DNA from 3 places in the Streptomyces colwelliae genome. Region 3 is predicted to be linked to each of the others. Evidence: riboswitches for the same ligand, from Rfam matches in the RefSeq annotation. Region 3 holds a riboswitch; each other region holds the start of a gene.
What was found. Region 3 has a riboswitch for cyclic di-AMP ahead of ACNFOC_RS15215 (M23 family metallopeptidase). Riboswitches for the same ligand answer to the same signal wherever they lie in the genome.
Positions count from the first base shown of each region.

Region 1: linked by a shared signal. The riboswitch ahead of ACNFOC_RS41535 (M23 family metallopeptidase) and the one ahead of ACNFOC_RS15215 (M23 family metallopeptidase) in region 3 are both predicted to bind cyclic di-AMP.
Region 2: linked by a shared signal. The riboswitch ahead of ACNFOC_RS00790 (C40 family peptidase) and the one ahead of ACNFOC_RS15215 (M23 family metallopeptidase) in region 3 are both predicted to bind cyclic di-AMP.

Region 1 is NZ_JBLTJC010000323.1:2,278-11,773, forward strand. It holds gene ACNFOC_RS41510 (NsdA family TPR-like regulatory protein) at 1-872, shown strand, start outside; gene lhgD (L-2-hydroxyglutarate dehydrogenase) at 1,021-2,268, shown strand; gene trmB (tRNA (guanosine(46)-N7)-methyltransferase TrmB) at 2,371-3,177, shown strand; gene ACNFOC_RS41525 (PrsW family intramembrane metalloprotease) at 3,227-4,534, shown strand; gene ACNFOC_RS41530 (aldo/keto reductase) at 4,541-5,485, opposite strand; gene ACNFOC_RS41535 (M23 family metallopeptidase) at 5,529-6,539, opposite strand; cyclic di-AMP (ydaO/yuaA leader) riboswitch at 6,551-6,707, opposite strand; gene ACNFOC_RS41540 (PP2C family protein-serine/threonine phosphatase) at 6,955-8,112, opposite strand; tRNA gene ACNFOC_RS41545 (tRNA-Met) at 8,234-8,307, opposite strand; gene ACNFOC_RS41550 (alginate lyase family protein) at 8,371-9,496, opposite strand, start outside.
Region 2 is NZ_JBLTJC010000002.1:45,398-54,893, reverse strand. It holds gene ACNFOC_RS00800 (glyceraldehyde-3-phosphate dehydrogenase) at 1-421, shown strand, start outside; gene ACNFOC_RS00795 (DUF1996 domain-containing protein) at 514-2,586, opposite strand; cyclic di-AMP (ydaO/yuaA leader) riboswitch at 2,934-3,107, shown strand; gene ACNFOC_RS00790 (C40 family peptidase) at 3,116-4,747, shown strand; gene ACNFOC_RS00785 (hypothetical protein) at 4,951-5,409, shown strand; gene ACNFOC_RS00780 (endonuclease/exonuclease/phosphatase family protein) at 5,411-6,271, opposite strand; gene ACNFOC_RS00775 (GtrA family protein) at 6,416-6,982, shown strand; gene ACNFOC_RS00770 (hypothetical protein) at 7,036-7,581, shown strand; gene gnd (NADP-dependent phosphogluconate dehydrogenase) at 7,726-9,195, shown strand; gene ACNFOC_RS00760 (LacI family DNA-binding transcriptional regulator) at 9,259-9,496, opposite strand, start outside.
Region 3 is NZ_JBLTJC010000060.1:2,596-12,091, reverse strand. It holds gene ACNFOC_RS15220 (alpha-galactosidase) at 1-1,986, shown strand, start outside; cyclic di-AMP (ydaO/yuaA leader) riboswitch at 2,290-2,452, shown strand; gene ACNFOC_RS15215 (M23 family metallopeptidase) at 2,457-3,407, shown strand; gene ACNFOC_RS15210 (SGNH/GDSL hydrolase family protein) at 3,649-4,434, shown strand; gene ACNFOC_RS15205 (SIMPL domain-containing protein) at 4,809-5,408, shown strand; gene ACNFOC_RS15200 (TetR/AcrR family transcriptional regulator) at 5,445-6,059, opposite strand; gene ACNFOC_RS15195 (glutamate dehydrogenase) at 6,104-7,282, opposite strand; gene ACNFOC_RS15190 (MBL fold metallo-hydrolase) at 7,580-8,782, shown strand; partial or broken gene ACNFOC_RS15185 (RidA family protein) at 8,851-9,107, opposite strand.

The sequences.
Region 1 (9,496 bases), on a different contig from region 3:
AGGACGCCAGACGCTGGGACTCCAAGTACGGGGGCGGCGACTGGCGTTCGTCCATGGTGCCCGAGTGTCTGCGGGTGGAGGCGGCACCGCTGCTGCTCGGCTCGTACTCCGACGAGGTCGGCAGAGCCCTGTTCGGCGCGAGTGCCGAACTCACCCGCCTCGCCGGGTGGATGGCCTTCGACACCGGCCAACAGGAGGCGGCGCAGCGGTACTACATCCAGGCGCTGCGTCTTGCCCGCGCGGCGGCGGACGTGCCGCTGGGGGGCTACGTGCTCGCCTCGATGTCGTTGCAGGCGACCTATCGGGGCTTCGGTGACGAAGGTGTCGACCTCGCGCAGGCGGCGCTGGAGCGCAACCGGGGCCTGGCGACCGCCCGCACCATGAGCTTCTTCCGGCTCGTCGAGGCGCGGTCCCACGCGAAGGCGGGGGACGCGCAGGCGGCCGGGGCGGCCCTGAAGGCCGCGGAGGGGTGGCTGGAGCGGGCCCGCGACGGCGACAACGATCCGTCCTGGCTCGGCTTCTACGGCTACGACCGGTTCGCCGCGGACGCCGCGGAGTGCTACCGCGATTTGAAGGCGCCTCGTCAGGTTCGGCGGTTCACGGAGCAGGCGTTGTCGAAGCCGACGGAGGAGTTCGTGCGGTCGCATGGTCTTCGGCTTGTCGTCTCGGCTGTGGCCGAGTTGGAGTCGGGGAATCTTGATGCGGCGTGTGAGCAGGGGGTGCGGGCGGTGGAGGTTGCCGGGCGTATCTCGTCTGCCCGTACGACCGAGTATGTGAAGGATCTTCTTCACCGGCTGGAGCCGTATGGGGATGAGCCGCGGGTTGTCGAGCTGCGGGAGAGGGCTCGACCTCTGTTGATGGCGCCCGCCTAGGCGTCTGCGTGGTTGCGGTGCATTTGCGCGTGCGGGTCCGTCGTGGCTTGTCGCGCAGTTCCCCGCGCCCCTTAGGGGGTTCTGCCTCCCGGCGTTTGAAGTGACTGTCAGTGGTGCAGTGCACTATCGAAGCCGGGAGGTGGTGCACGTGCTCGGGTACGACTGTGACGTGCTCGTGGTGGGTGGCGGGATTGTCGGGCTGTCTACGGCGTATGCGATCAGCCGTGCCGCGCCCGGCACGCGTGTCACCGTGCTGGAGAAGGAAGCCGGCCCCGCCCGGCATCAGACCGGGCGCAACAGCGGGGTGATCCACAGCGGGATCTACTACCGGCCCGGGTCGCTCAAGGCGCGGTATGCCGTGGGCGGGGCCGGCGAGATGGTCAAGTTCTGTGCGGAGTACGGCGTCCCGCACGCCGTCACCGGCAAGCTGATCGTCGCCACGGAGCGCGCCGAGCTGCCCCGCCTGCACGCGCTCGTGCAGCGCGGCCGGGAGAACGGCATCCCGGTCCGGGAGTTGGGCGCCGCCCAGATCGCCGAGTACGAACCGGAGGTGCGCGGCCTGGCGGCCATACACGTCGGGACCACGGGGATCTGCGACTACAGCGCGGTCGCCCGGCACCTGGCCGAGGCCTCCGGCGCCGAGATCCGCTACGGCGCGCGCGTCGCCCACATCGACCGGCGCCCGGAGCGCGGGGTCGCCGTCCGCACGGTGACCGCGACCGGCGGCGACGTCGTCCGCGCCCGCGTGCTGGTGAACTGCGCGGGCCTGCACTGCGACGAGGTGGCCCGGCTCACCGGCGACGACCCGGAGATGCGGATCGTGCCGTTCCGCGGCGAGTACTACACCCTCGCCCGACCCGAGCTGGTCCGGGGCCTGGTCTACCCGGTCCCCGACCCGGCGTTCCCCTTCCTCGGCGTCCACCTCACCCGCGGCATCGACGGCAGCGTCCACCTCGGCCCGAACGCGGTACCGGCCCTGGCCCGCGAGGGCTACGACTGGGGAGTCGTACGCCCCCGGGAGCTCGCGGCGACGGCGACCTGGCCCGGGGTGTGGCGGATGGCCCGGCAGCACTGGCGGTACGGGGTGGGGGAACTCCGGCGCTCGGTGTCCAGAGCCGCGTTCACGGAGGCCGTACAGCGACTCCTCCCGGCCGTGACAGCGGAGGACCTGGTGCCGTCACCGGCCGGGGTGCGGGCGCAGGCGGTCCTGCGGGACGGCACCCTCGTAGACGACTTCCTGATCAAGGAGGGGCCGCTGGCAGTACACGTCCTCAACGCCCCAAGCCCGGCGGCCACCGCCTCCCTACCCATCGGCAGAGAGGTAGCCCGCCGAGCCTTGGCTGTTTTGCACCATGGCCGACGACCACTCCAAACCCCGGGCCGGGCAACCCCCTAGGGGCGCGGGGAACTGCGCGACCAGCCACGACGCACCCGCCACTCGCAAGACAACACAAGCCACGCAGACGCAAAGGCGCACGCCCCGTAAAATCAACGCATTGTGTCTGACACCGCCAACACCCCCGACGCCCCCACCGAGCCCGCACACCGCACCCGGGCCAAAGGCGAACCCCGTTTCCCCGACGGGCCCCGGCCCGACCCCGCCGGCTCCCACTTCGAACGCCGGATCCGGAGTTTCCAGCCGCGCCGGAGTCGGGTCACCGCCGGGCAGGCCGACGCCCTGGAACGCCTGTGGCCGACGTGGGGCCTGGACATCGACGGGCAACGGAACCTCGATCTCCCCGAGCTGTTCGGGAACGACAACCCCGTCGTGCTGGAGATCGGCTTCGGCATGGGTGAGGCCACCGCGCAGATGGCCGCCGACGCCCCCGCGACGAACATCCTCGCCGCCGACGTGCACACCCCGGGCCAGGGCAACCTCCTGGGCCTCGCCTACCACCACGGCCTGTCCAACATCCGCGTCGCCAACGGGGACGCCATCATCCTGCTCCGCGAGATGCTCGCCCCGGACGCGCTCGACGGACTGCGCGTCTACTTCCCGGACCCCTGGCCCAAGAAGCGGCACCACAAGCGGCGCCTGATCCAGCCGGAGTTCCTCTCCCTCGCCGCGACCCGCCTCAAGCCCGGGGCGACCGTGCACTGCGCGACCGACTGGGAGCCGTACGCGGAGCAGATGCTCGAAGTCCTCGACGCGCACCCGGACTTCGAGAACAGCCAACCCGACGGCGGTTTTGCGCCCCGTCCGGAGTTCCGGCCGCTGACCCGTTTCGAGGGCCAGGGACTGGACAAGGGACATGTCGTGAACGATCTGCTCTTCCGTCGCGTACCCCACGAGGACCAGCGCTGACGCCAGGCTCCATCGCGGGCCGTGCCCTTACCTCGTTAGGGTCGATGCCGTGGCCACGTTTCCGCCGAACCCCCCGCACCCCGGCCATCCCGCCGGTGGTGTGCCCGGGCACGGGCCGCGGGTGCGCTGGTGGCAGCGGAACTGGGTCCGGTACGGCGCGCTGATCGCCCTGCTGACGCTCTCCGGGCTCGTCATTCTCGCGCTCGTGCGCCAACAGACCGGTACGGAAGGGTTCTTGGTCGGGCTCGGGCTCGCCGTACTACCCGTACCCCTCCTCCTCGCCGCCTTCCGCTGGCTGGACCGCGTCGACCCCGGGCCCTGGCGGAACCTGCTCTTCTCCTTCGCGTGGGGCGCCTGCGCCGCGGCCCTCATAGCGATCGTCGCCAACAGCTTCGCGACCAGATGGATAGCGACGACCACCGCTGATCCGACCAGCGCGGACACCCTCGGCGCCACCGTCATAGCCCCGATCGTCGAGGAGTCGGCGAAGGCGGCCGCCGTACTCCTCGTCTTCCTGTTCCGCAGACGGGACTTCACCGGGATCGTCGACGGGGTGGTGATAGCGGGGGTCACCGCCACCGGCTTCGCGTTCACCGAGAACATCCTCTACCTCGGCACCGCCTTCGGCACCGACCAGCTCACCGGCGACCGCGGCTTCACCTCCGTCACCGCGGCGACCTTCTTCGTGCGCATCGTCATGTCCCCCTTCGCGCACCCCCTGTTCACCGTCCTCACCGGCATCGGCTTCGGCATCGCCGCCCTCTCCCCCGACCGGCAGCACATCCGCCGCGTCCTGGTCCCGCTGACCGGCCTGCTCCTCGCGATGGGCATGCACGCGATCTGGAACGGCTCCTCGACGTTCGGCCAGTACGGCTTCTTCGAGGTCTACGGCGTCTTCATGGTCCCCATGTTCGGCCTGCTGACCTGGCTCGCGGTCTGGACCCGGCAGCGCGAACTGCGCACCGTGCGCGAGGAGTTGCCCGTCTACGTCTACGCGGGCTGGCTGCCCCCGTCAGAACCCTTCGTGCTCGGCTCGATGAAGGCCCGCCGGCTGGCCCGCGAGTACGCCCGTCACCACCTCGGCCGGCCGGCGGCCCGCTCGGTCGCCCAGTACGAGGCGTACGCGACCTCCCTGGCGTTCCTGCGGCACCGGGCCGCGCGGGGCCGCGCCGGCGCCGACTTCGCCGTACGGGAAAGGGAGTTGCTGCACGAGCTGGGGCTGCGCCGGGAGGTGGCGCGGCCCGCGCTGGACTACGCGGCGCGGCGCACTGCGCCGCCGGTGCCGGTGGTGGTGCCGCCGTGGCCGCCGGTGTACGGGTCGTACGGGACTCCCCTGTACAACCCGTACCGGTCCTGACGGCCCTCAGGCCGAGGCGTCCGTCAGCTTCGCGAGCTCCGTGTCCGTCAGCTCCAGTTCGGCCACGCCCAGCAGTGCGGGGAGCTGGTCGACCGTGCGGGCGGAGGCGATCGGGGCCGCGACGGTGGGCCGGGCGGCGAGCCAGGCCAGGGCCACCGTCGCCACGGGCGCCTCATGGGCCTGGGCGACCTCGTCCAAGGCGGTCAGCACCTTCTGGCCGCGCTCCGATTCGAGGTACTGCGCCGCGCGCCCCGCCCGCGCGCTCTCCACGCTCGTACCGGGGCGGTACTTGCCGGTGAGGAATCCGGCGGCCAGCGCGAAGTACGGCAGCGCCGACAGGCCGTTCCGCGCGGCGACCTCGCTCAGCTCGCCCTCGTAGGTGTCGCGCGAGACCAGGTTGTAGTGCGGCTGGATCGCGACATAGCGCGCCAGGCCCTCGCGGTCGGAGAAGTCGAGGGATGCCTTCAGGCGCTCCGGGGAGATGTTGGAGGCGGCGATCTGCCGGACCTTGCCCGCCTTCACCAGCTCGTCCAGGGCGCCGATGATCTCCTCGACCGGGACCTCGACCTTGTCCCAGTGCGTGTAGTAGAGGTCGATGTGGTCCGTGCCCAGACGGCGCAGGGACGCGTCCGCGGCGGCCTTGATGTTGGCGGCGCTCAGCCCCTGGAACTCGGGGTGCTGGCTGACCTTGGTGGCGATGACGACGTCGGAGCGGTTGCCGCGGGCCTTGAGCCACTTGCCGATGATGGTCTCGGACTCGCCGCCCTGGTTGCCCGGCACGAACGCCGAGTACGAGTCGGCGGTGTCGACGAAGTTGCCGCCCGCGGCGGTGTACGCGTCGAGGACGGCGAAGGAGGTCGCCTCGTCGGCGGTCCAGCCGAAGACGTTGCCGCCGAGGGAGAGCGGGAAGACCTCGAGATCGGACCGGCCCAGCTTGCGAAGAGAAGTCATGACTCTCTTCAACGGCCGGGCCGGAACCGGATATTCCAGACGCTCAGGGGTTGAGGCCCTTGCTGCGCAGCCAGGGCGCCGGGTCGCTCGCGGTGGCGGCGCCGTTGATGTGCACCTCCAGGTGGAGGTGCGGCCCGGTCACGTTGCCGGTCGCGCCGACGCGGCCGATGACCTCGCCGGTGGAGACCTTCTGGCCGACGCTGACGTTGATCGAGGACTGGTGGCAGAACCACAGCTCGGTGCCGTCGTCGAGGGTGAGGATCGTGCGGTAGCCGTACGACCCGGCCCAGCCCGCCTCGGTGACCGTGCCGCTGTGGATCGCCTTGATCAGCGTGCCGGTGGGAGCGGCGAAGTCGAGGCCGGTGTGGTACCCGGAGGACCACATCGAGCCGGCCTGGCCGAAGGTGCCGGTGATCGTGTACGAGCCGACCGGCAGCGTGTACTGCTTGGCCAGCTCGGCGAGCTTCGCGGCCTCGGCCTTCTTCTTGGCGGCGGCCTCCGCGGCCTCCTTCGCGTCGGCGGCCTTCTTGGCGGCGTCCTTCTCGGCCTTGGCGGCGGCGTCGTCGACCTGCTTGGCGACGGCGGCCTCGACGGCGGCCTTCGACTTGCCGTCGACCTGCACCTGCTGCGACTCGGCCTGCGCCATGATCCGGTTGCGCAGCAGCTCGCCCGCGTCCGAGGCGCCCTTGGCGGTCTCGGTGGTGGTCACGCCGACGCTGCTGAGCGCGGTCGCGGAACCCTTGGGGGTGCTGCTGGAGGAGTCGTCCAGCAGGTGGCCCACGGAGGGCAGGTCGGGCATGGAGATGGAGACCGGCGGCTTGCCGGTGTTGGCGCTGGCCATACCGCCCGCGCTGACGGCGGCTATGACACCGACGCCCAGGACGGTGGAGCTGCGGGCGAATCCCCCGCCACCACGCTGCTTGGCGACACGGTGCTTGCCGCGGTTGGGAGGTACGGACTCCGCGCTGGGATTCCACTCCTCCCAGGGGCCCTCGTCGGGGCGGTAACCGCCGTAGACGACAGGGGCTTCTGGGGCAGCCTGGTTGGACGCCACGTGGGCGTGCTCCTTTCCTTCCTTCTCGCCTACCGGGTTAGCTGACGGGTTCGGAGCAGGAAGGTCTCCTACGCGCGTAAACCGGCCGTGTTGCCACGGCGGTCGACGAGCGATTCACCCCAAGTGGTGGTTCCCCGGTTCCCTTGCGGGATTCGGCGCGTGCGCACGGAGCCATCTCTTGTGACGGCTGGGACGACCGCGCTGCGTTATCGAACGTTAATAGACACGGGCGCCCGTTTCCAAGCTGTTCGGCTTGATCATTAACCTTTCCTTGCTGGACGAACGGCCCACCACCGGCGAAAAACGGGCGAGTTGGCCAAGTCTCAGAATTCCCACAGGTATTGACGGGATGTCAGTTGTTATGCGGAGGGCGCTCACCCGATCACCCCCGGTGACAGCTGCCGCGGATGTCCGTCTATGGATGTCTTACGGCGATCATCGCCATGTCGTCCGTCATGCCACCCCCCGAGTACCGGCGCACCTCCTTGGCGAGGATGCCGAGCAACGCCTCGGGACTCCGGAAGGTCCGGCCGGCCAGCCGCTCCTCGGGGTCGTAGAAGACACCGCGGGAGTCGCGCGCCTCGGACAGCCCGTCGGTGTGGACGAGGAGAGTGGCCCCGCCCGGGAACGCGAACTCCTCGGCGCGGTCGGGCCAGACCCCCAACTCGCCCATTCCCAGGGGCAGTGCGGGCTCCTGGACCTGCAACGTGCGCACGGCGCCGTCCTCGTGCAGGAGCAGCGGCGGCGGATGCCCCCGGTCGACGATCCGTACGACGCCGTCGCCATGCGGGAGTTCGGCGAGGACGGCCGTGGTGAACCCCTCGAACGCGTCGAGCCCATCGCGCCGGGTGCCCTCGCGCGCCAGCGCCCGCTCCAGCCGCTGGGCGACCGCCTCCAGGGTCGCCTCCTGCTCGGCGGCCTCCCGGAACGCCCCGATGACCACGGCGACGGCGGCGACCGCGCCCATGCCCTTGCCGCGCACGTCGCCGACGACCAGCCGTACGCCGTGCGGGGTGTCCTGCACCGCGTACAGGTCGCCGCCGATGAACGCGCCCTCCTGCGCCGCCTCGTACCGTGCCGCGATCTCGAACCCGCCGATCCGCTCGGCCGGTTCGGGCAGTACGGCGCGCTGGGCGGCCTCGGCGATCTCGCGCGCGGAGGCGAGCTGTTCGCTGCTGCGGCGGACCAGGGCGTTGATGAGGACGGCGAGGACCGCGACCGTCGCGACGGTGGCCGTCTCGGTGATCGCGTCGGTGTGGAGGACGATGCCGAGCTTGATGTGGATCGCGAGGACGACGGCGACGCAGACCAGGCCGGTGAGCACGGTGCCGCGCCGCGAGTAGAGCGGGGCGGCGACCAGCGGGGCGGCGGTGAAGAACGGGGCCGCGGTGAAGTCCCGCGGGGTGAGGTAGTCGTAGAACGCCCCGGCGATCAGCAGCAGCGCCGGCAGTTGGTGGGCGAAGGTGCGGGCGCAGGAGATCCGGCGTCCCTCGACGGGGCCGAGGCCCGGGTCGGGCACGGGATCGCCGGGCAGGCGCCCGCCGGCTCGCACATACGGACCCTCCTCCTCCACGGATCCAGTTTTTCCTGGTGGGGGGAGGGCGGCGAGCGGTATGGGCCGATCGGGGGGATCAAAAAAGGGGGGAAACACCAAGGGCCGGAATCCATTTCTGGATTCCGGCCCTTGGCCTTAGTAGCGGGGACAGGATTTGAACCTGCGACCTCTGGGTTATGAGCCCAGCGAGCTACCGAGCTGCTCCACCCCGCGCCGTTGTGATTGCAACTATACGCCATCCGCGGGGTCCGAAGTCACACAGGTTTCAGTCCGCCGTCAGTCGGCGGTGTTCCCGGCGTGCGTGAGGGTCTCCCAGGAGACGAAGAGGTCGTCGCTGCCGGCCGGCCGGGTGGACTCGGCGAGCTTGTGCGCGGCGGGCACCTTCACGCCGAGCCGGCCCTCCAGGTGGTTGACGGCGACCTCCAGGTCGGGCCCCATGTTCCGGTCGACCTTGCCGCCGCACAGCCAGGCGGGCGCGGGCTCGCCGAGCTGGTAGCGGGCGTGGAACTCGAGGGCGGCCTTGAGCCGGTCCTTGACCCCGTCGTACAGGTCGACGCCCTGGTGCCAGGCGGTCTCGGCGATGTGGGCGGTCGCCGCCAGCGAGTACCCGACGTGCTTGAAGTTGCGGCAGGTCTCCTGGGCGACGCCGTCCCTGAACGTCGTCTGCTTGAACCAGTACGTCGTCAGCTTCTGCGGGGTGGTGAGCTTCGAGCCCGCCGGGGTGAGCGGCACCTTGCCGTCCTTGGCGAGGTAGAAGTAGGCGGGCACGCGGTCACGGAAGCGTTCGACGGCCGCGTCGAAGGCCTTGTGGTCGTCGAGGAAGACGGCGATGCCGATCGCCGCGTCCGTCATCGCGAGATCCCAGTTGCCGTTGTAGTCCGGCAGGTTCTTCGTGACTTCCGGCTCGTAGGCGGTACGCAGCATCGTCCCGAACCGCTTCACCCGGTCCGCCGGCCATCCGGCGCCGGGCGCGTACCGCACGATCTCGGCCGCCCGCACCCACGTCGAACCGGCCCACGCGGTCTGGAGCCCGGCGTCGTCGGAGGTGTGCTCCTTCATCTTCGCCGACCAGTCGTCCATGATCTCCCGCGCCTTCAGCGCGTGATGCTGCTTCCCGGTGATGCTGAACAGCAGGGCCTGCGTGTACGCCGCGATCGCGTCCTCGCGCTCCTCGACACAGCCGTGCGCGGCCTTGCCGTTCCAGGGGCAGTCGACGTCGGCGTACGGCTTCGCCGTGTACTTGTACGACCCGTACTTGCTGTCCCGCATCCCGAAGTACGCCTTCAGCCAGGGCTGCTTGCCGGCGGCGACGTTCTTGCGTACGGCGTCCAACTGCCCCTTGCTGACCAGGACTCCGGGGTGGGTGAACGCGGCGTCCGCGGGGAGTGCCCGTGCCATGGTC
Region 2 (9,496 bases), on a different contig from region 3:
GGTGATCACCGAGACCGGTGCCGCCTCCGCCGTAGCCAAGGCGCTGCCGGACCTCAAGGCCCCGATCACCGGCAGCTCGATCCGGGTCCCGGTGCCGGACGTCTCGATCGCGATCCTCAGCCTGCGGCTCGGCCGCGAGACCACCCGCGCCGAGGTCCTCGACTACCTCCGCGATGTCTCGCTGACGTCCCCGCTCAAACGCCAGATCGACTTCACCACCGCCCCCGACGCGGTGTCGAGCGACTTCATGGGCTCGCGCCACGCCTCGATCATCGACGCGGGCGCCACCAAGGTCGACGGCGACAACGCGATCCTCTACCTCTGGTACGACAACGAGTTCGGCTACTCCTGCCAGGTCGTCCGCGTCGTCCAGCACGTCTCCGGGGTCGAGTACCCGACGTACCCCGCACCGGCTGCCTGACCCCGGCACGCCGAACGTGTGACGGCCCGGCCACCCCCAAGTCGGGGCGGCCGGGCCGTCGTTGTCACAGACCTGCACAGACGTGCGTCGTGTCAGCGTGTACTGCGCTTGCCTCGGTACAGCACCACGAATCCGGCGACGAGCAGCAACGCGCCGGCCACGGCGGGCCACAGATTCGCGCCGGTCTCCGCCAGCCCGCCCTGCGCCTGCGGTTGGTTCGGGCCTACGGCGGCGTAGCTCTCCCCGCCCGAGGACGAGGCGGGCGGTGTCGTCACGGCGCTGCCGATCTGGCCGCCGGAGCCGTTGTCCGAACTCCCCTGCGTCTCGCTCGACTTGGACCCTTCGGTCTTCGTGTCGGCCTTGGGGACCGTGACGGCGGTCGTCAGATCACCGGGGTCGGTGGTCTGGGTGTCGGTGGGCTCGGGGGCGTTGGCCCCGGTGTCCGGAGCGCTCGTCGCGGGATCCGCGGAGGGCTCGTCACCGTTGCCGCCGTTGTCACCATTCCCGCCGTTGCCGCCATTGCCCTCGTTGCCGCCGTTCCCGGCGGGCTCGTCGGACGCGGTGACCGTGGGCGCCGCCGTGGCGGTGTCGGTGGCCGACGGGGACTCCTGCGGCTCACCGGAACCCCCACCGTTCCCGGAGCCGCCACCCGAACCGGAGCCGTCACCGGAGCCGTCGCCCGAGCCCCCGGGGTCGTTGCCCGTCCCGGCGCCGCACTTCTCGCCGTTGTTGATGCAGTTGACCATGTCCTTCATCAGGCCCTCGTCGAAGACGTTGATGAAGTCGCCGTGGTCGGTGACGGGCTTGTGCTGCTGCTCGGGGAAGGAGTCCACCGCGAACAGCGGGGTCGTCTTGCCGCCGTCCTGGAGGCTCGGCGCGTCGACGTCGTAGACGATCCGCTGTACCAGCTGCGGGATGGCCTCGAAGCCCGCCGGGCAGGAGCCGTCGGCGGCCTCGAAGGCCACGTGGGTGCGGTGGTTGGCGCTGTCGATGTTGCGGCCGTCCCAGCAGCTCTGGAACTTGAAGGTGCGCACCACGTCGCTGCCCGCCGGGCACAGCGGGTACTTGTCCTTGAGCTGCCGGTCCTCGAACCCGGTGCAGCTCCAGGAGGCGTTGGCGTTGGCCGGGCCGTTGACGAAGGCCTTGGCGTCGCCGGTGATGATGCGCAGGAGGCGCGGCATCTCGACGACCTTGCTCTTCGGGTTGCCCACGAACGTCAGCGTGGCCGCCTTCGCGGTGACGATCTCACCGGAGTTGCCCTCGGTGCCGCCGCCGGGCTTGTCGGCGTCCTGCTCCTGCTTGCCGTTCTGGAGGCGCAACACGGGCCAGTAGTAGGTGGACTTGTCGCCCGGGTTCTCGCAGCTCGTGTCGGCCTTCGCGAGATCGTCGTCGCTGGCGAAGGCGTTGTTGGACTGGTTGCCGATGTAGTCGTGGAAGTGGTGAGCGCCGTTGGTGACTCCGGGCGCGACGATCACGTTGTCGGAGTTGAACAGGCCGTTCTCGTTCACCCCGCACGCGGTGACGAACGTGCCGCGGGAGGCGTCGGCCTGGTCCTGCGGAGCGTTCACGTTGGGCTGTACGGAGGTGATGTCCGCGTAGTCCGAGGCGACGGGCCCATTGGTGGACTGCTGGCCGCCCTGCTGATCCTGGCCGTCGCCCTGCTGCTGGTCCTGGCCGCCCTGGTCGTCGCCGCTGCCGTCCTGGTCGCCGCTCTGATCGCCGTTCTGGTCGCCGTTCGTGGGAGCGATCAGGGTGCAGCCGGCGAGTGCGTCGAGGCCCTCCGGGCGGTCCCCGACCCGCGCGATGGCGTCGTCGATCCGTCCGATGGTCGCGGCGCGCTTCTCCTTCAACGGATTCATGATCGCGTTGTCGGCGAAGGAGGCGTCCTGGCGTATGGACTCCGCCGAGTCCTTCAGTTTCTGGTAGGCCTCGGTTATCTGCTGGTCCAGAAGCGCGAGTTGGGTGTCGACCTCGGTCTTCGCCTCGTCGGGGACCGTTGTCAACTGGGTGCCGATGTCCGGGCAGTCGATCGTGGCGCCGTCCGATGCCGCATCCGGAGAGCCTTGTTGGGCAGCATCACCGCCCCAACCCCCTTCGGACGCCGACGCGTAGACGTTCGCCGCCACCAGTCCTCCGCCGCCCAGCATCAGGGCGACTGCTGCCATCGTCGCGCGTCGTGCGCCTGTGGGGCGTCTGCGCGTGTTGCGTGCCAAGGAAGTTGCTCCTACACGTATCGGTCGGCCCGGATCGTCCCGGCATGGAAATCCCCCGTCCCAATACGGAGCCGGGTGCCGCTGTGTTCAACCGTCCCAAAAATTCATAGCGACCTCATATGGATCACCCGGCCCGGTGAGCCCATGAACGCTCGATGCACCCAGGTGAAGTGTCTGAGCGAGGTAAAGGTCACAAAAACGTATCGGACATATCGCGCTTCAACCTTCACACGAGGCACACACGTTGGCTAAGTTGACGCTCAGACCGTACGACCTACTCCGGCGATCAGCGCCGGGCCGCACGGTTTGCGCCGAGTCCGGTGTGTCGCTCGCGACAGCCGGAGCCGAGGACCCAACCGACTTGGGGTGAATCGGCCCAACTGCCTCTCCGGGCAAGGGTCGTAGGGCAATCCTTCCGTGATCGGCCGCCCGAACCCGACAGCTAACTCGGTAGGCGCGTTACGGAAGGAGCACGTCTGCCATGCCGGCAGAACGAAGTACGCGCACCGGAGGCAGTGGCCCCACCGTGGACGACCGACCCAGCCGTGACGAAGTCCAGCGGCGGATCAACTCCCTTTACGACAGGGCCGAGACGGCCACCGGAAACTACAACGCCACACGCAAGATGTCCGGCGCTCCACGCCAGCGTGCCGAGCCCCGTCCCAGCGCGTCGCGTCCTTCCGATCCCGCCCAGGACGCCGTCACCCGGCAGTTGTTCGACCGCGCTCGCGCCCAAGTGGGCCCGACCGTACCGGCGAAACTGCCGCCCGGCAGGACTCCCGCCCGCTCGGCGGCACCCCGGCCCGAGCGGTCCGAGCGACGGCCCGAGCCCGAGGGCGGCGCCCGAGCGCTCGATGCGCAGCCCAGCCGCGCCGTGGCCGAACTGACCGTGGGGACCACCGCACCGGAGCTCGCCGCCCCGCAACTCGCGGCGCCTGTCGCGGAGTTGACGGCCGGACCCATCGCCACGCTGCCGCCCGCCGCACCGCAGACACCCCAGTTGCCTCAGGTGCAGCAGATGCAGCAGATGCAGCAGATGGCTCAGATGCCCCAGGCCACCGTCCTCGACCTGCCGCCCGTGCCCGCGATCGAAGTGCCGCCCACGCCCGCCGTGGAACCGCAGCAGTTCGCCGTCGCGGCCGCCCCGGCGCCGGCCTTCGACCCGCTCACCGCGGACCTGGAGCTGCTCCCGTACATCGCCGCTCCGCGCACCGAACCGGCCCCGGCGATGGCTACTTGGCCGCCCTCGGAGACGAGCTTGTCCGCCCCGGAGACGACGTGGTCGACCGGGTCGATGCCCATGGTCCCCGAACAGCAGATGTGGTCGACCGGGCAGATGCCCGTCGTGGCCGAGCAACAGGCCTGGTCCACGGGGCAGATGCCCATCGTGCCCCAGCAACAGGCCTGGTCGACCGGGCAGGTTCCCATGGCGACCGAGCAGCCTACCTGGTCCACCGGGCAGTTCCCTGTGGTTGCCGAGCAACCCGCCTGGTCCACCGGGCAGATTCCGATGGTGCCCCAGCAGCCCACCGGGTACACCACGCCGGAGCCGGACTGGCGCCCGCCGCAGCAGGAGTGGCAGCCGGCCCCGCCCGCCGCCGAGGTCTCCTTCGCCGCGGCCCCGGCCGTCGCTCCCGAGTTCACCCTGCCCACGGCTCCGACGATGCCCCCGGAGATCATTCTCCCCGCGGCCCCGACCATCAGCCCGGCACCCGCCGCGGCCGTACCCGCCGCACCGCAGGACCCCAGCACGCTCAGCAAGACCAGCGCCGCGCTCGCCTTCGCCCGCGCACAGATCGGCAGGCCGTGCCTGTGGGGCGCGGCGGGACCGGACGCCTACGACTGCTCCAGCCTCACCCAGGCCGCCTGGAAGGCCGCGGGCGTCCTCCTCCCGCGCACCGCCCAGGAACAGTCGGGCGCCGGCGCCCTCGTCCCGCTCACGGACATCCGCCCCGGCGACCTGATCTTCTTCTACGACAGCATCGACCACGTCGGCCTCTACACCGGCAACGGCCTGATGATCCACGCGCCGAGCCCGGGTACGCCGATACGCGAGGAGTCGATCTTCTACGCCGGTGCCGCCGCCATCCGGGGCGCCGTACGGCCCGCCTGATCCGATCGGGGCCGGGCATTTCCCGGCCCTGACCGCACACCCCGCGACACTCCCGGCCAACCGCCTCGTTGATCCGTACGAGTGGTGCATCCTGGGGCACGGTCGTAGCGTCGACAGAGACACGACGACCGTGCCCCGGCAGGCGGGCCCACCGCCGGTGCGGGTGCGGGGCGACGAGGACGAACAGGCGGCCGGGAGCGGACATGTACAAACACACCATGGTCGGAATCGTCACGCTCTGTGCCGCAGCCCTGCTCGGGCCGACCGTCGGTACGTCGTCGGCGGCCCCGACCGCGGTGCCGGTGGCGGCCCACCGGCAGCTCCAGGATCCCGTGCTCGTCGACTGTCTGTGGCACCCCGAGGTGCGCCCCACCGACTTCATGCTCGCCTGCGGCGACGGCAACAGCCGCCTCGCGTCGCTGCGTTGGACGTCCTGGAACGCCGACTCCGCGACGGCGACGGGCGTCAACTGGGTGAACGACTGCAAGCCCTATTGCGCGGTGGGCAAGTTCCACTCGTTCCCGGTGACCGTCCGGCTCGACTCCGCGCAGACCTGGAAGCGGCATCCGCAGGTGCGGCAGTACGGCGAGATCACCCTGACGTACCCCGGCGCGAGGCCGGACAAGTTCCAGCACACCGTGACCTACCCCTTGTGGAACTGACTCAGAGCGACAGCTCCACCACCAGCGGCCGGTGATCCGAGATCGCCGTCCTCGGGACGCACACCGTCCCTACGGCGTCCTCGCCGAGCCCCGTCGTCATGATGTGGTCGAGCTGGACGAGCGGCCGGTGTGACGGAAAGGTCGCCGGCCGGGCCGAACTCCGCCAGCCACGCGGCGCGGTCGCGTTCAGGGTGAGCCGGGGAAGCGCTCCGAAGAGGTTGAAGTCGCCCATCAGCACCTGGGGTTGGGGCAGATCGGCGATCCAGCGGCGCACGGTGCGCAGTTGCCCGATGTTCCACCCCGGCACGAACGACAGATGGACGGCCACGACGGTGAACGGGCCCTGTGGTCCTTCCAGTACGGCGGCCAGGACGGCCCGGGGCTGATCCCGGGCCAGCACCGGAGCGGCCCGCCCGGCGACCCGCAACGGCATACCGAAGGGGGCCGCCGGAAGCCGTAGGGCCCGCCACTCGTGGACCGGCAGCCGGGACAGCAACGCCAGTCCGTGCGAAGGGACTTCGGGCTGCCGGCCATCGGGGCCGTAGACGCGCATCCCGGGTTCGCTAGGGTCGAGGACCCAGCCCCGGCCCGGCACGGAGCGGCAGTGCAGCGCCGTCGCGTAGCGCCAGTGCCGCGCGCCCATCGCCTCGGCCGCGACGGCTGCCTGATCGACAGCGCCCGACCGTTCCTGGAGGCAGTCGATCTCCTGGAGTGCCACCACGTCGGCGTCCAGGCCCGCGACGGCTTCGGCGAGGGGAGCCGAGGGATCGCCGGGGGCAGCGGGGTCCGGGCGGCCGTCCGGCTGGATCTGCCGACCGTGCAGCACGTTGAACGTCGCGCATCTCACCAGTAACTCACCCATGATCAGGCCGCATTGTACGGAGTCCACCTGTGGGTGTGGTCCCCCGCCGCGAAAATGTACTTGCGTAACTCAATCAATCCGCTATAGTTGAGTAAGTCAAGCAAACTTACGCGGTCGCATCCAGAGGCGCAGCGTACGGAGCGGATGGAGACCGCCATGGACGACGCGCCCCGGACCCCGGCCGCTCCCGGTCCGCTCGCCTCCTTCGCCCGGTTCGTGGCGCTGGGCGGCGGTGTCGGGCTCCTCTCCAGCGGCGCCGTGACGCTGCTTGCCGAGCAGCTGCCCTGGGCGCTGGCGAACGCGCTGATCACCGTCGTCTCCACTCTCCTGTGCACGGAACTCCACGCCCGTTTCACCTTCGGCTCGGGGCGGCACGCCGGGTGGCGCCAGCACTGGCAGTCGGCGGGCTCGGCCGCGGCGGCCTACGTGGTGACCTGCGCCGCGATGTTCGTCCTGCACCTGGTGCAGTCGACGCCCGGGGCGCTGACCGAGCAGGTCGTCTACCTCGGCGCTTCGGGGCTTGCCGGACTCGCCCGTTTCCTGCTGCTGCGCCTGTACGTCTTCGCCACCGGTCGTGGCCGGACAGCGGTACCGGAGCAGCGGACAGTGTCGCGCGGCCCGCGGAAACTGCCCAGCCTTCAGGGCGTGTTGGAGGTACCGGCCACCACACAGGCCTGGCAGCAGCGGCAGTTCGCGCTCGCCTCCCGCTGACCTTCCCCATGATCAGTTACGCTGACCGTTTCCAAATCACAGGCGGCGGGGGCATGTTCACCAAGCAATTGATAGTGGGCGGACTGACAGCACTTCTCATCGGAGCGCTCAGCGCATGCGGCGGCGGGAGCGGAAGCGGCGACAGTGCGCGGTCCGCGTCCGGCGTCGGCCAGAGCGGTTCGAGCAGCACCGCACCGACAGCCCGGCCCACCCCCGACACCGTGACCGGGCTCCGTGACTCGGTCCGTCACCTCGCCAGACAGACGACGAAGGGCACTCGGCCGCACACCGTCACCAAGTGCTCGTCCGCCACCAAAAAGATCCGGCACACGTCCAGTTCGGGATCGGGCGCCAAGAAGAAGACCCGCACCTGGACCACCACGGAGCGGTACCGGAAGTGCTCGAAGATGCGCAGCGGCACCGAGACGTACACCCGGATCGTCCGCGCGGAACGGTGGTGCGTGAGCCTCGACGACGTCGGCGGCGACACCGGCAGGGACGACGTCTGGTACCAGGTCACGCGCGCCGTCTACGACGAGGTCCGCACCGCGGACGACCACGTGCGCGTGGAATTCGCCCCGGCCGGAACGGGTTGCTGAGAGGTAGGTCCGACTGCGGGGCGCCGGAACGAATTACGAATCGGGTTCCCGGACTTCGAGTCAATTCGTGATCACAGACGTACCTGCGGTCATGGGCGCCCCGCGCCGACCCGCCACGTCACCGACCCGGAGAACAGGCACCCCATGAACGCATCCGCACCGCACACCCCCGCCGCCGACGGAACCGCCCAGATCGGCGTCACCGGCCTCGGCGTGATGGGCCGCAACCTCGCACGCAACTTCGCCCGCAACGGCTACACGGTCGCCGTCCACAACCGATCGCCGCACCGCACCCATGAGTTGATGAAGGAGTACGGCGACGAGGGCGCCTTCGTCCCGGCCGAGACGGCCCAGGAGTTCGTGTCCGCGCTCGAGAAGCCCCGCCGCCTGATGATCATGGTGCAGGCCGGTCCGGCCACCGACGCCGTGATCGACGAGTTCGCCGCGCTCATGGAGCCCGGCGACATGATCATCGACGGCGGCAACGCCCACTTCGCCGACACCCGCCGCCGCGAGGCCGCCCTGCGCGACAAGGGCCTGCACTTCGTCGGCGCCGGTGTCTCCGGCGGCGAGGAGGGCGCGCTGAACGGGCCGTCCATCATGCCCGGCGGTTCGGCGGAGTCGTACGCCGTGCTGGGGCCGATGTTCGAGTCCGTCAGCGCGAAGGTCGACGGTGAGCCCTGTTCCACGCACATCGGGACCGACGGCGCCGGGCACTTCGTCAAGATGGTGCACAACGGCATCGAGTACGCCGACATGCAGCTCATCGCCGAGGCGTACGACCTGCTGCGCCAGGTCGGCGGCTACACCCCGGCCGAGATCGCGGACGTCTTCCGCCGCTGGAACGAGGGGCGGCTCGGTTCCTACCTGATCGAGATCACCGCCGAGGTCCTCGCCCACACCGACGCGGAGACCGGCAAGGCGTTCGTCGACATCGTCACCGACGCGGCCGGGCAGAAGGGCACCGGCCGCTGGACCGTGCAGACCGCGCTGGAGCTGGGTTCGCCGGTCACCGCGATCGCGCAGGCCACCTTCGCGCGCGCCTCCTCCAGCCAGGGCGACCTGCGCGCGGCCTACCGTGGCCTGCCCGGCGGCACCACTCCCCCGCTGAGCCGCACCGAGGCCGACCGGTTCACCGCCCAGGTCGAGCAGGCGCTGTACGCCTCGAAGGTCATCGCCTACGACCAGGGCTGGAAGATGATCCAGGACGCGGCGACCGAGTTCGACTGGTCGATCGACCTCGCCGCGGTCGCCGGGATCTGGCGCGGCGGCTGCATCATCCGCGCCTCCTTCCTCGACCGCATCCGTGCCGCGTACACGGCCGATCCGGGGCTGGTCAGCCTGTTGGGCGAGGAGCGTTTCGCGCAGGAGATCGGCGACGCGCAGGTCCCCTGGCGCGAGGTGGTCGCCTCCGCGGCCCGCCGCGGCATCCCCGTCCCGGCGTTCTCCGCCGCCCTGTCGCACTACGACACGCTGCGCGCCGACCGGCTGCCGGCGGCCCTGCTCCAGGGCCAGCGCGACTTCTTCGGCGCCCACACCTACGGCCGTACGGACCGTACCGGAGCCTTCCACACGCACTGGTCCCGTCCCGGCCGCCCGGAGACGACGGCCTGAGCCGTGCGCGCATGATGTTCCGGCCCTCCTGCCCAGGCAGGGGGCCGGAGTTCTTTGCGTCCGCTACTCGTCGGCGATGGCGGGCGCTGCCGTGCTGTCACGTATGACGAGTTTCGTGGGCACCAGCGTGGTGCCGTGCTCGTCGCCGCGCTCCCGCATCCGCCGTAGGACACCTTCCACGCACAGGCGGCCGACCTCGGCGAAGTCCTGGTGGACGGTGGTGAGGGGTGGCAGGAAGGAGCCGGCCTCGGGGATGTCGTCGAAGCCGATGACGCTGACGTCCTCGGGGATGCGCCGGCCG
Region 3 (9,496 bases):
CTGCTCCACCTGCACTGGGGCCCCGCGATCGGACTCGCCGACGCCGAGGAACTCGCCGCCCGCCCGCTGCCCGTCGGCTCCTCCTTCGAGTCCCCGCTCGACGGCCGCGAGGAGTACCCCGTAGAGGGCGGCCCCCGCTTCGCACGCCCCGCCCTGTCCGTGCGCACGCCAGAGCGCCGCGGCACGGAATGGACCTTCGAGCGGTACGACACCGAGGGCGACGAACTGCGGCTGCGCTTCCGGGACACCGGCCTTGCGATCACGCTGCACTACCGGACGCGTGGCGACGTCGTAGAGCGCTGGACGACGCTGGACAACGACGGGGCCGAGGCGCTGGAGCTGCTGCGCGCCGACTCCGCCGTGTGGACGCTGCCCGAGCGTGAGGGGTGGCAGCTGTCGCAGTTGCACGGGCGGTGGGCCGCCGAGTCGCGGCTGGTGCGTTCCGACCTCACCTACGGTGAGAAGGTCATCGGCAGTCGGCGCGGCCACACCGGGCACCAGCACCTGCCCTGGGTCGCCCTCGACACCGACGCGACCGAGGAGCGCGGCGAGGTCTACGGCTGTGCACTCGGCTGGTCGGGGTCCTGGCGGATCGCCGTGGCCCAACTCCCGGACGCGCGCGTGCAGATCACCGGCGGCGCCGGGTACGACGACTCCGGGCTGCTGCTCCTGGCGCCGGGGGAGTCCTTCACGACCCCCGTCTTCGCCGGACTGTGGAGCGACGCCGGGTTCGGCGGCGCCAGCCGCACCTGGCACGCCTACCAGCGGACGTATGTCATCCCGGACGCGGACCAGGACCGGCCGGTGCTCTACAACTCCTGGGAGGCCACGCAGTTCGACATCTCCGAGGAGCAGCAGGAGACGCTCGCGCGGCGCGCGGCGGCTGTCGGGGTCGAGCTGTTCGTGGTCGACGACGGCTGGTTCGGGAAGCGCACCAGCGACCGTGCCGGGCTCGGTGACTGGACCCCCAACCCGGACCGCTTCCCCGCCGGCCTCAAGCCCCTCGCCGACCGTGTCCACGCGCTGGGCATGCAGTTCGGCATCTGGGTCGAGCCCGAGATGGTCAACGCGGACAGCGACCTGTACCGCGCGCACCCCGACTGGGTGCAGTACCAAGAGGGGCGAAAGCGGACGGAGTTCCGCAATCAGCTCGTCCTCAACCTGGCCCGCGAGGACGTCCAGGAGTACCTCTGGGAGCAGCTCGACGGGCTGCTCTCCAGTGCGCCGATCGACTACGTGAAGTGGGACTTCAACCGCTGCTTCACGGATGCCGGGTGGCCCGGTGACGCCTATCCGCAGCGCCTCTGGGTCGACCACGTGCGCGCCCTGTATGCCCTGTTCGACCGGTTGCGGGCTGCCCACCCGGGAGTTGCCTTCGAGTCGTGCTCGGGCGGCGGCGGCCGGATCGACCTCGGCATCATGAGCCGCACGGACCAGGTGTGGACCTCGGACAACACCGACCCGCTCGACCGGCTCGCCATCCAGCACGGCTTCAGCCAGATCCACCCCGCGCGCGTGATGGCCGCCTGGGTCACCGACAGCCCGAACACCCAGCTCAACGACCGGGTCAGCAGCCTGCGTTTCCGGTTCGTGAGCGCCATGGCCGGAGTGCTCGGGGTGGGCGGCGACCTCTCGGAGTGGACCGAGGAGGAACTTGCCGAGGCCCGCCGGTGGGTGGACCTCTACAAGGAGATCCGGCCGCTCGTCCAGCACGGCGACCTCCACCGGCTGCGCCCGCCGCGCGGCGGACTGAGTGCCGTGCAGTACGTGCGCGGCGATGAGACCGTCGTCCTCGCCCTGCTCCAGGCGCAGCACTACGGCGAGCCGCTGCCGGCGCTCCGGCTGCGCGGGCTCGACCCGACGGCATCGTACGAATGCCTCGAAACGGGCGAAGTGCACCGGGGTGCCGTCCTGTTGCACCACGGGCTGCGGACCGGGCTGCGCGGTGACCTTGATGCGACGGTTCTCCGCCTCCGTCGCATCTGATCCCTCTGTCCCAATTGCTGCCTTCGTTCCAACTCGCTCTGGAATAAAGGAACCTGAGAGTTGCGTACGTGAGCAGCGTCATATTCGTGACCGTGCGTCGTTCGTCATGTTCACGTAATTGGCGTGCTTTTGCAGGGGAATTGAGGGGTTGAGTCCCGGGGGAATTCACGGAGGGTGACTGTGAATTCCCACAGGGACTCGCAAGGAACGCAAATCCGTGGAACCTCCTGCTTGTCCCTTTGCGTCTTCCTCGCTTACGTTCGCCACCAATCCGGACGGACGCCCAATCCTGCCGCCGACCGGACTCCGCACACACCCACCCGTATGCGGCAGGAGCGGGGGACCCGCAGGTAAGACGCCTGTTCCGGTCTCCGGAACGGGCTTGGGGTTTAGTCGCGACCAGCGCGCGGCCGGGCATCTCCAGCCCGCACCCGACAGCTCACCTCGCAGGCGCCGGAGAGGAATTCGTCATGCCCGCGAAGGGTAAGCACCGCCGCCCGAAGTCCCAGCGTTTCTCTCGCTCGATGGCCGTAGCCGGAACCGGCGGCGCCGCGCTCGCTCTTCCGCTCATGGGGGCCACCGGCGCCCATGCCGCGACCACGACTTCCGCTCCGGAAAAGGCAGTTCAGTCCGTTCCGGCGACCGAGAAGACGGTCACGGAGCAGGCTGCCGCGAAGACCGTCTCGAAGTCCTCGGGCGTCAAGACGTATTCGGTGAAGGCCGGCGACTGGCTCGCGAAGATCGCCGAGGAGCAGGACGTCACCGGCGGCTGGAAGAAGATCTACCAGGACAACCGCGAGGTCATCGGCGGCGACCCGTCGCTGATCCACCCGGGCCTGAAGCTCTCCCTCGGCGAGAAGGCCTCCACGGGCGGGACGAGCGGGACGGACACGACCAAGTCGTCCAACTCCTCCAAGTCGACCGGCTCTTCGTCTTCTTCGTCCTCGTCGTCCTCTTCCTCCTCGAAGAGCACTTCGGCTTCGCAGAGCGACGACAGCACGAGCACCTCCACCGGCTACACCCTCCCCGTGACCGGCGCCACCATCGGCACCGGCTACCACGTCGCGGGCAGCATGTGGTCCAGCGGCTACCACACCGGCGTCGACTTCGTCGTCCCGACCGGCACCACCATCAAGGCGGTCGCGGCGGGCACGGTCGTCTCCGCGTCCTACGACGGCGCGTACGGCAACGAGGTCGTCATCCGGCACGCGGACGGCGAGTACTCGCAGTACGCCCACATGTCGCAGCTGTCCGTCTCGGCCGGCCAGACCGTGACCGAGGGCCAGCAGATAGGCCTCTCCGGCGCGACCGGCAACGTGACCGGCCCGCACCTGCACTTCGAGATCCGGACCACGCCGTACTACGGCTCGGACGTGGACCCGGTCGCCTACCTCCGCTCGCACGGCGTCACCGTCGGCTGACACCAGGCCCCGACACCTGCCACACACCATCGAAGGCCGGACCCAGATCCTTGGGTCCGGCCTTCGGGCACAGCAGTTCCGGGGTCAACGCCCCTGATCAGAGACTTATTCCGACTTTGGACAACCCTTTACGAGTGGCTTATCTCACCGTCCGTCAACCCCTAATTACGATCGCGTAGGTCACACCCCAGGGTGAATTATGGTTGCCGTGGCTAACGATTCGAAGAGTGACAACAGATCAGTGATCGGGTCGTACGTGGCGGTGGGGGACAGCTTCACCGAGGGCGTCGGCGACCCAGGGCCCGACGGGGCGATGGTCGGCTGGGCCGACCGGTTCGCGGTACTGCTCGCGGACCGGCGGCCCGAGGGCGACTTCGAGTACGCCAACCTCGCGGTGCGCGGCAAGCTGCTCGACCAGATCGTGGCCGACCAGCTCACCCGGGCCAAGGAGATCGGCCCGGACCTGGTCTCCTTCTGCGCCGGCGGCAACGACATCATCCGTCCCGGTACCGACCCCGACGAGGTCGCCGAGCGCTTCGAACGCGCGGTCGCCGACCTCACCGGAGCCGTCGGCACCGTCATGGTGACGACCGGCTTCGACACCCGCGGCGTCCCCGTGCTCAAGCATCTGCGCGGCAAGATCGCCACCTACAACGGACATGTGCGGGCCATCGCCGACCGCTATGGCTGCCCGGTGCTCGACCTGTGGTCCCTGAAGACGGTTCAGGACCGGCGGGCCTGGGACGGCGACCGGCTCCACCTCTCTCCCGAGGGGCACACGCGCGTGGCGCTCCGCGCCGGTCAGGTCCTCGGTGTCGAGGTTCCGGCCGACCCGGACCAGCCCTGGCCGCCGCTGCCGCCGCGCGGCCCGCTCGACATCCGGCGCGACGACGTGCACTGGGCGCGCGAGTACCTGGTGCCGTGGATCGGACGCCGGCTCCGGGGCGAGTCCTCGGGAGACCACGTCGAGGCGAAGGGCGCGCTGTCTCCGGACGACATCAAGATGCGGATCGAGCGGGTGGCCTGAAGGGGTGAGCGGGTTACCGGGTCACAGGGTGGCGGGTGCGGTCGCCGCGCCAGGGGTGCTACGTCGTCGTACGTCCCGGTGCGGTCGGTCCGCCCTGCTCCACCGGTGAGGTGACCGCGCGGGAGTGGTGTACGGCGGTGGACGGACCGGGGTGCTGACATGACCCCGAACCTTCCCCGGCTGCCGGAAGGGTCCCGCCCGCATGCCCGCACCCACCCGTAGACCCGATCGATCCGCACGCGCACGCGTGGCCGTGCCGTTGCCCGCGCCGTCGCCGCGCTCGCCGTCGCCCTCCTCGCCGTAGGCCTCCCCGCGCTCGCCGCGTCCCCGGCGACCGCGGCGCGCCCAGCCCCGCCACGGTCACCGTCACCGGCGTGGGCAGTGCGACGGCCCGGCCCGACCTCGCGGTGATCGGCGCCGGGGTCGAGACCTTCGCCAAGACCCCGCAGGCGGCGCTGGATGCCCAGAACAAGGCGACGGACGTGCTGCTCACCGCCGTACGCCGACACGGGGTCGCGGAGCGCGACATCCGCACCGAGAGCCTGTCGCTGAGTCCCGTCACCGAGTACCAGAACGGGGTCTCGCACCTGGCCGGCTACCAGGCCGCGCAGTCCTTCTCCGTGAAGGTCCGCGACCTCGCCGCCACGGGGCGGATCCTCCAGGCGATCACCGACGCGACGGGTGCGGCGGGCCGTATCAACTCCGTTGCCTTCGACGTCACCGAACCGGCCCCGTCGCATCGCGACGCACGCGCCGCCGCGCACGAGGACGCTCACTCGAAGGCCCTCCAGTACGCGCACCTCAGCGGACACCGGCTCGGCCGGCTGGTCTCGCTCACCGATGACACGGCCGACGTGTCGCGGCCTGTCCCGGTGGCCGCGGACCTGCCCGCGGGGGTCGCGTCGGGTGTGCCCGTCGCGCCGGGTGGGATCCGCGCCACGGTCACGGTCACCGCGGTCTACGAACTGAACTGAGTGTCGAACTGAACTGAGTGTCTACGGGGGGACGGTTCAGGGGGCGGTCAACGCGGCCCGGTCGAGACCCAGTTCGCGGGCGAGCGCCTCGTCGACCCACTCCAGGGCCCGCGCCCGCGACACCGCGCCCGCGTACGCCGTCATCTGTACGGCGAGGCCGTCCAGGAGGGCCGTGAGGCGCAGGGCCGTGGTGGCCGGGTCCGGGCAGTGGAACTCGCCCGCGGTCACTCCCTCGGCGACGACCTCCGCGAGTGCCTGCTTCCACTGCCGGTCGAGATCGCGCGTGACGTCCAGGAGGGCGGGTTCGCGCAGCGCCGCGGCCCAGCCCTCGATCCACAGCCGCCAGCCCTTGGCCTGCCCGGTCGGCGCGTACCAGCGCACCGCGGCCCGCAGCCTGCGTAGTGCGGTCGTACGGCGGCCGAGCAGCTTGCGCAGATGCGCGAGATCGTCCTCGGCGGCGAAGGTGAACGCGGCGGCAACCAGCTTCTCCTTGGTCGAGAAGTAATAGAGCACCAGCGCGTTGCTCACCCCGAGCGCCGAGGCGACGTCGGCGATCCTGACCGCCGCCACGCCCCGCGCCTCGATCTGCTCGACGGCGGCCCGCAGCAACTCCGTCCGCCGCTCCGCCACGCTCAACCGCACTCTCGCCACGCGGTCACCCTAATCCGTTGCCCATAGGGGTGCCGTCCCGTACGTCACCGGTACCAGCCGAACCGTTCCGCGATGACCGGCAGCCGGTCCGCGACGATCGCGTGCGCGGCGGCGCGCGGTGTCGTGCCGTCGGCCTCCGCGCGGGCCAGCATCCGGTCGATCAGGGCACGCATCGAACGCCGGGTGTGCGCGAACGCCTCGTCCGCGTCGGCGCCGATGTCGCCGAACAGGGTCCACCACCACCAGGCGTTCGTCCCGGAGTTCACGACCACGTCCGGCAGCACGGTGACCCCGCGCGCGGAGAGCAGTTCCTCCGCCTCGGGCAGTACGGGCATGTTGGCCGCCTCGACGATCCAGCGGGCGGTGATCCCCTGCTGGTTCGCGGTGTCGATCGCGTACGACACCGCCGCCGGAACCAGCACCTCCGCCTCGATGGACAGCCAGTCCTCGCCGGGCAGTTCACGGTCGTCGGGGCGCAGCGCGGAACGGTCCACGGTGCCGTAGGTGTCCCGGGCCGCGAGCAGCGCGTCCACGTCGAGTCCGGCCGGGTTCGCGATTGTGCCCTTGATGTCGGCGACGGCGACGATCGTCAGCCCCGCGCGCGTGAGGAACCGTGCCGTGGCCCCGCCCATCGTGCCCAGGCCCTGCACGGCGACCCGTGTCCCCGCGTACGGCACGCCCGCCCGGTCCAGCGCCGCGAGCACCGACTCGGCGACCCCGCAGCCGCCGACCAACTCGTCCAGACCGATGCCGTCCACCTCGACCGCGAAGGCGTCCGCCAGCCGCCGCCGCGCCTCCGTCTCGTCGTCGAGCAGCGGATACACGGCCTGGATCGACGACACGAGCCCCGCCTCCGTAGCGGCCCGGTCGACCAGGTCCTGGGTGAGCCCGAGGTCCTCACCCGTCGTCCAGAAGCTCTCGATGTACGGGCGCATGGCGCGCAGATAGCGCACGAGGAGGCCGTACGACACCGGGTCCTGGGGGTCGCAGTCGATGCCGCCCTTGGCGCCGCCCAGGGGGACGTAACGGCCCTCCGGGTCGTAGTGCAGCGCCTCTTTCATGGTCATGCCCCGGGCGAGCCCGGCCACCTCGTCGAGCGTGCAGCCCGGCCGCATCCGCAGTCCGCCGCTGGACACGCCGCGCACCAGCCGGTCGACGACCAGGAAGCCCTGGCGGCCGGTGACGTGGTCGGTCCAGGTGAGCGACATCAAGGGGGCGGTCATGGGGCTCCTCGGGGCGCCGGCCGACAGGGCGGGTACGGGCGGGTCGAGTACGGAAGTCCGTACCGGACGGCAGGTGATGAACGGCATGCGATGAACGGTAGATACTGAACGGCGAGTCAGTATCGGAAGTGGCGCCGCGTCCTGTCAACGGAACGTCGAATTCCGTGCCGCGGTGTCAACCTCCGGCGCGGAACTTTGGTCTTTCCTTGGAAACCGGCCCCGGTGACGCCGATGCATCGGCGTTGTCACAGGGGTCGACCATAATGGAAAGCCTGAACGACCCGACCTGGAGGCATCGTGACCGGATTCCGTACGCTGAGCTCCGGGCTCCGCGCGCTGCAGCCCGCTGCCTTCGGCGCGGACCCGAGCGGCGAGCGCCTGGCGCGCATCCGTAGATCGCCCCACTTCAAGGACGGGGTCTTCCAGAACCCCGGGGGCAATACGAACGTCCGCCCGTCCGGCGGCACGATGCGCGAGATGGGGAAGTCCTACCTCGACAAGGAGCAGCGCGCCCGCCGCGCCCCCGACGGCACGCTGCCGGTGCACGCCACCACCCTCGCCGACCTGGCCAGGCCCGCCGCGACCGGGCTGCGGCTGACCTGGATGGGGCACTCCAGCGTGCTGGCGGAGATCGACGGCCACCGGGTCCTCTTCGACCCGGTCTGGGGCGAGCGCTGCTCCCCGTTCCCGTTCGCCGGACCCAAGCGGCTGCACCCGGTGCCCCTGCCGATCGCCGCGCTCGGCCCGGTCGACGTCGTGGTCATCTCGCACGACCACTACGACCACCTGGACATGCCCACGATCAAGGCGCTGGCCGACACGGACACCCTGTTCGCCGTGCCGCTGGGCGTCGGCGCCCACCTGGAGCACTGGGGCGTGTCGCCCGACCGGCTGCGCGAGCTGGACTGGCACGAGGAGACCAAGGTCGGCGGCCTCACCCTGACCGCCACCCCGGCCCGCCACTTCTGCGGCCGCGGTCTGCGCAACACCCAGCACACGCTCTGGGCCTCCTGGGTGGTCGCCGGAGACGAGCACCGGATCTACCACAGCGGCGACACCGGCTACTTCGAGGGCTTCAAGGACATCGGTGCCGCGCACGGCCCGTTCGACGCCACGATGATCCAGATCGGTGCGTACAGCGAGTTCTGGCCCGACATCCACATGACGCCCGAGGAGGGCATGCGCGCCCACCTCGACCTCCAGGGCGGGCAGCCGCACGGGGTGCTGCTGCCGATCCACTGGGGCACGTTCAATCTGGCGCTGCACGCGTGGGCCGAGCCCGGCGAGTGGACCGCGGACGAGGGCGAGGCGGTGGGCCAGGCCGTGGCCACACCGAGGCCGGGCGAGCCGTTCGAGCCGGGCGGCGACCTGACGACGGACCCGTGGTGGCGGCCCTTCGGGGGGACGATCGACCACCCCTGGCGGACCCCGAAGCCGGTGGAGACAGAACCGAAGCCGACGACCGCTCCGGCGGAGCTGGACCTCGCGAACGAGCGCTGACAGGGCGGGGCGCGCAAAGTGCGGAGCTCCCGCGGCAGGGTGAAGAGGGCCTGCCCGGTCGGCTCCGCTCAGTCGATGATCGCGGTGGCTTCGCCCTCGACCGGATGGTCCGGCACGTCCAGGGCGGCCACGCCGATCAGACGGTCCCGCATGTCCAGGACCGCCACGCCGATCAGTGTGCCCGGTGCCATCGGCGTGGACGGTCAGTTTCGCCACGTCGTCGAAGGACGCACCGACCGCGGCCGGCGCGGTGCCGACGCTGAGGTAGCTCCCCTCGACCTGGTCGGCGACGAAGACCAGCTTCGATCCGGTCGCCGATCGACACTTGCCGGTACCCCGGGGTCTACGCGCGGACTCGTCGGCGCGGGAGATCCTCTCCGACGTCGCCGACAGACGTGGACACGCTCTGTGATGCTCCGGGGTGTGATCGAGGGCGGTCGATCTACCGGGAAACGCCCCTGCGGCTCGACCCTGGGCGAGGGGCGGGTGAGCGACGGAGGGCAGGGCCGCGTCGACCCCCTCAGTCCCCGACGGCCGTTCGTGACCGCTTCCGATCAGGCATGATCGATTCTTTGTCCTTCTTCGGCATGTGGTCGAGGGGGTTATCGGTCTGTCGTACGAGGCCTCATACCAGAGCGGGACGCTCCCCGGGGGACTTTGTCAACTGCCCACCGCACCTGATGCGTTGACGACTACTGTGAGTGTCCGTCGGGC